3 regions of the Streptomyces sp. NPDC023838 genome follow, and region 2 is predicted to be linked to each of the others. Evidence: riboswitches for the same ligand, from Rfam matches in the RefSeq annotation. Region 2 holds a riboswitch; each other region holds the start of a gene.

The links. A riboswitch is a leader RNA that binds a small molecule or an ion and turns the genes downstream of it on or off. The one in region 2 is predicted to bind cyclic di-AMP.
Region 1: linked by a shared signal. The riboswitch ahead of AB0G17_RS18035 (M23 family metallopeptidase) and the one ahead of AB0G17_RS36860 (LysM peptidoglycan-binding domain-containing M23 family metallopeptidase) in region 2 are both predicted to bind cyclic di-AMP.
Region 3: linked by a shared signal. The riboswitch ahead of AB0G17_RS33100 (LysM peptidoglycan-binding domain-containing protein) and the one ahead of AB0G17_RS36860 (LysM peptidoglycan-binding domain-containing M23 family metallopeptidase) in region 2 are both predicted to bind cyclic di-AMP.

Annotation. Positions count from the first base shown of each region.
Region 1 is NZ_JBFAAD010000013.1:36,382-38,636, reverse strand. Features, by position in the region: gene AB0G17_RS18040 (pitrilysin family protein) at 1-383, shown strand, start outside; cyclic di-AMP (ydaO/yuaA leader) riboswitch at 623-783, shown strand; gene AB0G17_RS18035 (M23 family metallopeptidase) at 797-1,567, shown strand; gene AB0G17_RS18030 (GntR family transcriptional regulator) at 1,774-2,255, shown strand, end outside.
Region 2 is NZ_JBFAAD010000068.1:6,814-9,068, reverse strand. Features, by position in the region: gene AB0G17_RS36860 (LysM peptidoglycan-binding domain-containing M23 family metallopeptidase) at 69-1,049, opposite strand; cyclic di-AMP (ydaO/yuaA leader) riboswitch at 1,054-1,219, opposite strand; gene AB0G17_RS36855 (alpha-galactosidase) at 1,607-2,255, opposite strand, start outside.
Region 3 is NZ_JBFAAD010000043.1:6,026-8,280, forward strand. Features, by position in the region: gene AB0G17_RS33100 (LysM peptidoglycan-binding domain-containing protein) at 134-967, opposite strand; cyclic di-AMP (ydaO/yuaA leader) riboswitch at 972-1,157, opposite strand; gene AB0G17_RS33105 (aldo/keto reductase) at 1,516-2,255, opposite strand, start outside.

The sequences.
Region 1 (2,255 bases), on a different contig from region 2:
GCGGCTCGGTCGACACGCCCAACACCGGCCCGGCCCTGGACGACCTGTGGACGGTGCTGCGCAAGCTCGCCGCCGAGGGTCTGACGGACGCCGAGCGGGAGACCGCCGTGCAGAACCTGGTGGGCGTGGCCCCGCTGAAGTACGAGACGGCGGCCGCCGTCGCCGGGACGCTGGCCGACCAGGTCGAGCAGCACCTCCCGGACGACTTCCAGGCGCAGTTGTACGCGCGGCTGGCCGACACGGGCACCGTGGAGGCCACGGCGGCGGTCGTCAGCGCCTTCCCGGTGGACCGTCTGGTGACGGTCCTCGTCGGGGACGCGGCGCAGATCGAGGAGCCCGTCAAGGCGCTCGGGATCGGTGAAGTCACCGTCGTCGCGGGCTGATTGAGCCTCCGCCAGGGCTGTCCGCCGAAGGCGGCCGGACGAGGCGGGCGGACGAGGCGGGCGAGGACCCCGGTGGCCCAGTGGCCGCCGGGGTCCTTCCTTATGTCCGTTTTATTGGGGAGGTTGCCTGTCTGTCATGTGGCGTGCGCTACAAAAAGACGTGTCTGTTTGGTGATTGAAAGATCAGCCGTCTAGCGTCAATCGCGCTGTCCGTCACCACCCGTCGCAGCCGCGGCACCGGACAGCGATCGCCGAGTCCCCAACTGGCGCGAGCCAGGGGAGCCGGGGACCCACTCAGTCCCTGGGGTGAATCGGACGCCTCCGCCCGCGGAGGGGCCCGTAGGAGACCTTCCTGCTCCGAACCCGTCAGCTAACCCGGTAGGCGAGATGGAAGGAAAGGACACCGCCACTTCATGGCGTTCACCCGTGCCACCGGGAAGCACCGTCGTCCGAGCGCCATGTCGCGCAAGAGCGCGAACATAGCGGGCATCGCCACTCTCGCCACCGCCGGCGTCGTGGGCACCCTCGCCTCCCCGGCCCTGGCCGCCGAGAACTCGGCGCCCGCCGCGGCCTCCGTCGAGGACACCGGCATCACCCAGGCCATCGTGATCGGCGACTCCCTCGCCGACCGCATCGACGCCCAGGCCGCCGCCCAGAAGCACGCCGCCGACAAGGCCCGCGCCGCCGCCGAGGCGAAGCGCATGGCCGAGGCGAAGGCCAAGGAGGAGCGTGCCGCCAAGGAGCGCGCCGCCCGCGAGGCCGAGCGCAAGCGCCTCAACTCCTTCGTCGCCCCGATCGACGGCAGTTACGTCTCCACCGGCTACAAGACCGGCGGCTCGATCTGGTCCTCCGGCAGCCACACCGGCATCGACTTCCACGCGGGCAGCGGCACCTCGGTGCACGCCGTCGGCCTGGGCACCGTCGTCGAGGCGGGCTGGGGCGGCGCCTACGGCAACAACATCGTCATCCGCATGAACGACGGTACGTACACGCAGTACGGCCACCTGTCGTCCATCGGCGTCTCCGTCGGCCAGCGCGTCGAGCCGGGCCAGCAGATCGGCCTCTCCGGCAACACCGGCAACACGACCGGCCCGCACCTCCACTTCGAGGCCCGCACCTCCCCGGAGTACGGCTCGGACATCGACCCGATCGCGTATCTGCGCTCGCACGGCGTCAACGTCTGACGCGGTCCGTCCGCACACTCCACCGAAGCCCCCGGCGCCCCGCGCCGGGGGCTTCGGCGCTGCCGCCGCCGTGCGGTGAGCGGGCCGTGGCCAAAAGATATGCATTGCATACGGCATGTCACAGGGAATTAACAGCCGCTGGAATAGAGTCGCCGAACAGGCGTCGATCGACCGCGTTTCGCGGGGATTAAGGCGGAGGTTCGGTCATGCGCATTCCGGCGCAATCGGTATGCACGGCAATCCGCGACGACATCGTCGCGGGACTCTTCGCGCGCGGCAGCCGGCTCACCGAGGAAGTCCTCGCCCGGCGGTACGGGGTCTCCCGCGTCCCGGTCCGCGAGGCGCTGCGCACGCTGGAGTCCGAGGGCTTCGTCACCACGCGCCGGCACGCCGGGGCGTGTGTCGCCGAGCCGACCGAGCAGGAGGCCGCCGACCTGCTCGAACTGCGCACGATGCTGGAGCCACTGGCCGCCTCGCGGGCCGCCGCCCGGCGCACCGAGGCCCATCTCAAGGTGCTGCGCGGCCTGGTCAGGCTCGGTCAGGAGCGCATCCGGCGGGCCCAGGGCGAGGATCTGCGCTCGCTGGACGTCTGGTTCCACGAGACGCTCACCCAGGCCTCCGGCAGCCCCGGCCTGATCGCGCTGCTCACCCAGCTGCGGCACAAGATCGCCTGGATGTATGTGGTGGA
Region 2 (2,255 bases):
GATATAAGCCACCCGGTCAGTTTCCCGCAGCGGGAATACGCGCCAATTACCGTGTGGGACAAGGGCCGTCAGAGGTTCGCGCCCTGCTGGCGGAGGTAGGCGAGCGGGTCGACGTCCGAGCCGTAGTCGGGCGTGGTGCGGATCTCGAAGTGCAGGTGCGGGCCGGTGACGTTGCCGGTGGCGCCGGAGAGGCCGATCTGCTGCCCCTCGGTCACGGTCTGCCCCGCCGAGACGGAGAGCTGCGAGAAGTGGGCGTACTGCGAGTACATGCCGTCGGCGTGCCGGATGACGACCTGGTTGCCGTACGCGCCGCCCCAGCCGGCCGAGACGACCGTGCCCGCGCCGACGGCCTTCACCACGGTGCCGGTCTCGGCCGCGAAGTCGACGCCCGTGTGGTAGCCGCTGGACCACATGGATCCGGCCATGCGGTACGGGGTGCCGATGCTCACGCTGTCGAGCGGCGCGCGGAAGCCGGCGGAGGAGCCCTGGTTCGCGGTGGTGGCCGAGGCGGTCTCGGCGGCGGACGCCTTGGGGGCGGACGCCTTGGGGGCGGACGCCTTGGGGGCGGAGGGGGCCGGGGACGACTTCGACGTGTGGGGGGCCGACGCCTTCGTACCGGAGTCGTGCGAGCCGCTCGCCTTGGCGGAGCCGTGCGACGTGCCGCCCGCGGCCTTCGCGCCGAGCGTGAGCTTCATGCCCGGACGGATCAGCGACGGGTCGGAGCCGACGACCTCGCGGTTGTCCTGGTAGAGCCGCTGCCAGCCGCCCAGCCGGTGGTCCGCGGCGATCTGCGACAGGCAGTCGCCGCTCTTGACCTTGTACGTGGTGGGGGCGGCCTGCGGGGCGGTGGCCGGAGCGGCGACGAAGGTCGTGGCGGCGCGGGCGGCCTGCTGCGGCGCGGTGGCGGGGGCGGCGGTCTTCACCGCGGCGTGCGCACCGGTGGCGCCGAGCAGCGGGATGGCGAGCGCGGCGCCACCCGTACCGGCGGCGACCATGCCCCGGGATATCGGGTTGGACTTGGGACGGCGGTGCTTACCCTTCGCGGGCATGGCGGATTCCTCTCCGGCGCCTGCGAGGTGAGCTGTCGGGTTCGGGCTGGAGCTGCCCGGCCGGGCACCGTGTACGGTGCTCCGGCTTCACCCCGAGCCGTGCCGGAATTCCGGACGGCGCTTACCTGGGTCCCCCGCTCCTGCCGCGCGTGGATGGGTGCGGATTCCGAGCGGTGGCAGGATTCGGCGGTCCACCCGGATTGCGGTGACCGTAAGCGAGCCCGGCGTGCCACGACAAGTACCCATTCGCCTTCGGGATTCCCGGCCGGGAATTCAGCCGGGAATTGCGGTCACCCTGCGTCGACCTGAATTCCCAACGGGCCCCGCCGCACGGGGGAATTCATTCGGGGCCGCCACCACGGAACGTCACGGATATGACGCTGCTCACGGACAACCGCCCTTTCCTGCGAGGCAGATGGACAGGGGCCATCAAATCGCCCAATCCGGTCGAAAATTCCAACCCATTAACCCCTTCTCACCACTCATCGCCCCACTCTGTCCAGTTTTGACCACTACATCCCGATGAAGATCTTTACCGCACCGAGAACGCGCATTCCTTATGCCGGATGCGCGCTCAGCCGCCGCAGACGGAACACCGACGCATCAAGATCGCCCCGCAGCCCGGTGTCCAGTCCCCGGTGCAGCAATACCGCTCCCCTGTGTACGGCCCCGGTGTCCAGGCACCGATAGGCCGCCGCCGGGTCCAGGGCGCGCAGCCGCACGGCCGGGGGCCGCTCCCCGTAATGCTGGGCCTGGAGGTGGGCCAGGACCACGGTGTCGTCGCCGCGCACGTACTGGACGGCGCTGAGGCCGCCCGCGGGTGGCCGCAGCCGGTACTGGTCCCCGAGCTGCACCACCGGCCGGATCGCCTTGTACAGCTCCACCCACCCGCGCGCCTCGGCCAGTTCGGCCTCGCTCCACCGGGTGAGGTCGCCGCCGACGCCGAGCACCCCGGCCATCGCGCTCACGAAGCGGAAGCGCAGGCTGCTGTGGCGGCCGTTGAGCAGGACGTTGGGGCTGTCGGTGACCCAGGCGGCCATCACCCGGGCCGGGTGCAGCTGGCTGAAGCCGTCCTGGATGGCGAGCCGGTCCAGCGGGTCGGTGTTGTCGGAGGTCCACACCTGGTCCGTACGGGAGAGGATGCCGAGGTCGATCCGGCCGCCGCCGCCCGAGCAGGACTCGAAGTCGACCGAGGGGTGTGCTGCC
Region 3 (2,255 bases), on a different contig from region 2:
ATCACGTGACCTGGTCGTCGTCACCGTAACAGACCAACTGGTCCGCCACGGACTGGATGGTCTGTGACGGACCAGATGGTCCGCGAGGGGAGGCGGTGCGGCCGAAGGCGGCGACCTCGTCAGGGGGCTTCGATCAGTACGCGCCGTTCACGTTGTCGATGGAGCCGTACGTCTTGGCCGCGTAGTTGCACGCGGCGACGATGTTGGCGACGGGGTCGTAGCTGTCCGTCGACGTACCCGGCACGTGGAAGGCCTGGAAGGTGGGGTCGATGACCTGGAGCAGGCCCTTGGAGGGCGTGCCGGCCACGGCGTTGGAGTCCCAGTTGTTGATGGCCAGCGGGTTGCCCGACGACTCGCGCATGACGTTGCGGTAGATGCCCTCGTACGAGCCCGGGATGCCGTGCTGGGCCATGATGTCCAGCGACTGCCGGATCCAGCCGTCCAGGTTGTTCGCGTACGTCGACGTCTTCGCCACGGCGGCGGTCGCCTGGTGGGGCAGCGTGGTCGTCCGCGTCGAGCGGTCGGCCCGGGCCGAGGTGGCCGCACGGTCGGCCGCGGCCGTAGCCTGCGCCTTCTTGCCCACGGACAGCTCCAGGCCCGGGTGGATCAGGGCCGGGTTGCCGCCGATGGCCTGGCGGTTGTCCTGGTAGAGCTTCTTCCAGCCGCCGCTCACGTCGAGGTCCTGGGCGATCTTGGAGAGGCAGTCCCCGGCGACGACGGAGTACGTCGTCGCGGCGGCCTTCTTCACCACGATCGGCTTGGCGGCGGCCACACCCGGCGCGGCGGCCGCGACGGCGGGCGCCGCCTTCACGGCGGTGCCGGAGTGCGGCGCCGCCGAAGGTGCGGCACCGGCGCTGGTCGCGCCGATCACCGGAATGATGAGCGCGGCCCCGCCCGTGCCCGCGGCGGCGATGCCCCGGGTCAGGGAGCTGGACTTCGGGCGGCGGTGCTTACCCTTTGCAGGCATGGCGCATTCCTCTCCTTCGCCTGCGAGGTGAGCTGTCGGGTTCGGGCGAGAGCTGCCCGGCCGCGGCGCACGCGGCTTCACCCCGAGCCGTTCCGTCATCCGGATTCGGCGGCTTACCTGGGTCCCCCGCTCCTGCCATTCCGTGTGTGGGAGGTTTCCGGACAGCGGCAGGATTCGGCGGTCCATCCGGATTTGACGGTGACCGTAAACGAATTCGACTGGCCGAAACAAGACCTCAAATTCATCACGGCATCCGCGAGAAAGATCCACCAGGGAGAGGGAATACGGGCGCCCCTCTCCCCGTACCCCCAACTCCCCCTCCAGGGACCGCAATGCACGCGTTGCGGGCGCCTGCCCGCCAGGGGCCCGCGTGACCCAATTCACTCCTTCTGCCGCTCATGGCAATTCCATCGGCAGCGACTAAAGCGAAAGGTAAGCTGCTTTATCATTCCCAATGAATCGATTGGCGACATAGGAGCGGAACTACCCCTCTGTGGTCCATTTCGGACATCAAGAGATCGAGAGAGGGGCGGAGAGGCTCGATGACCTCAGCTCGGGGACCCGAGCAGTGCCATCTCCTCGGCCGTGAGCCGCAGCGCGCCCGCCGCCACGTTCTCCACCAGGTGGTCCGGGTTGCCGGTGCCGGGGATGGCCAGCACGTGGTCGCCCTGCTGGAGCGTCCACGCGAGGCGGACCTGCGCGGACGTCACCCCGTGCGCGCGGGCGACCGCGAGGACCGCGTCGTTGTCCGTGCCGCCACCCTGCCCCGCGCCGCTCTCGCGCCCCTCCCCGGCGATGGCGAAGAACGGGACGAACGCGATGCCCTGCTCGCCGCAGAGCCGCAGCACCTCGTCGGAGCCCGTACGCCGGCTGTCCAGGCCGTACCGGTTCTGCACACAGACCACCGGCGCGATGGCCTGGGCCTCCGCGAGGTGCTCAGGGTCGATGTTGGAGATGCCCAGGTGGCGGATGAGGCCCGCGTCGCGGAGTTCGGCCAGGGCGCCGAAGTGCTCGGCGAGCGAACCCGGCCCGTTGAGGCGCAGGTTGACCACATCGAGGTGGTCGCGGCCGAGCTGGCGCAGGTTCTCCTCGACCTGGCCGCGCAGCTGCTCCGGCGTGGCCCAAGGCAGCCACTCGCCCGACGCGTCGCGCCCGGGCCCGACCTTCGTCACGATGACCAGATCGTCCGAATAGGGCGCCAGCGCCCGGTTGATGAGCTCGTTGGCAGAACGGAGCCGGGAGAAGTAGAAGGCCGCGGTGTCGATGTGGTTGACGCCGAGTTCGACCG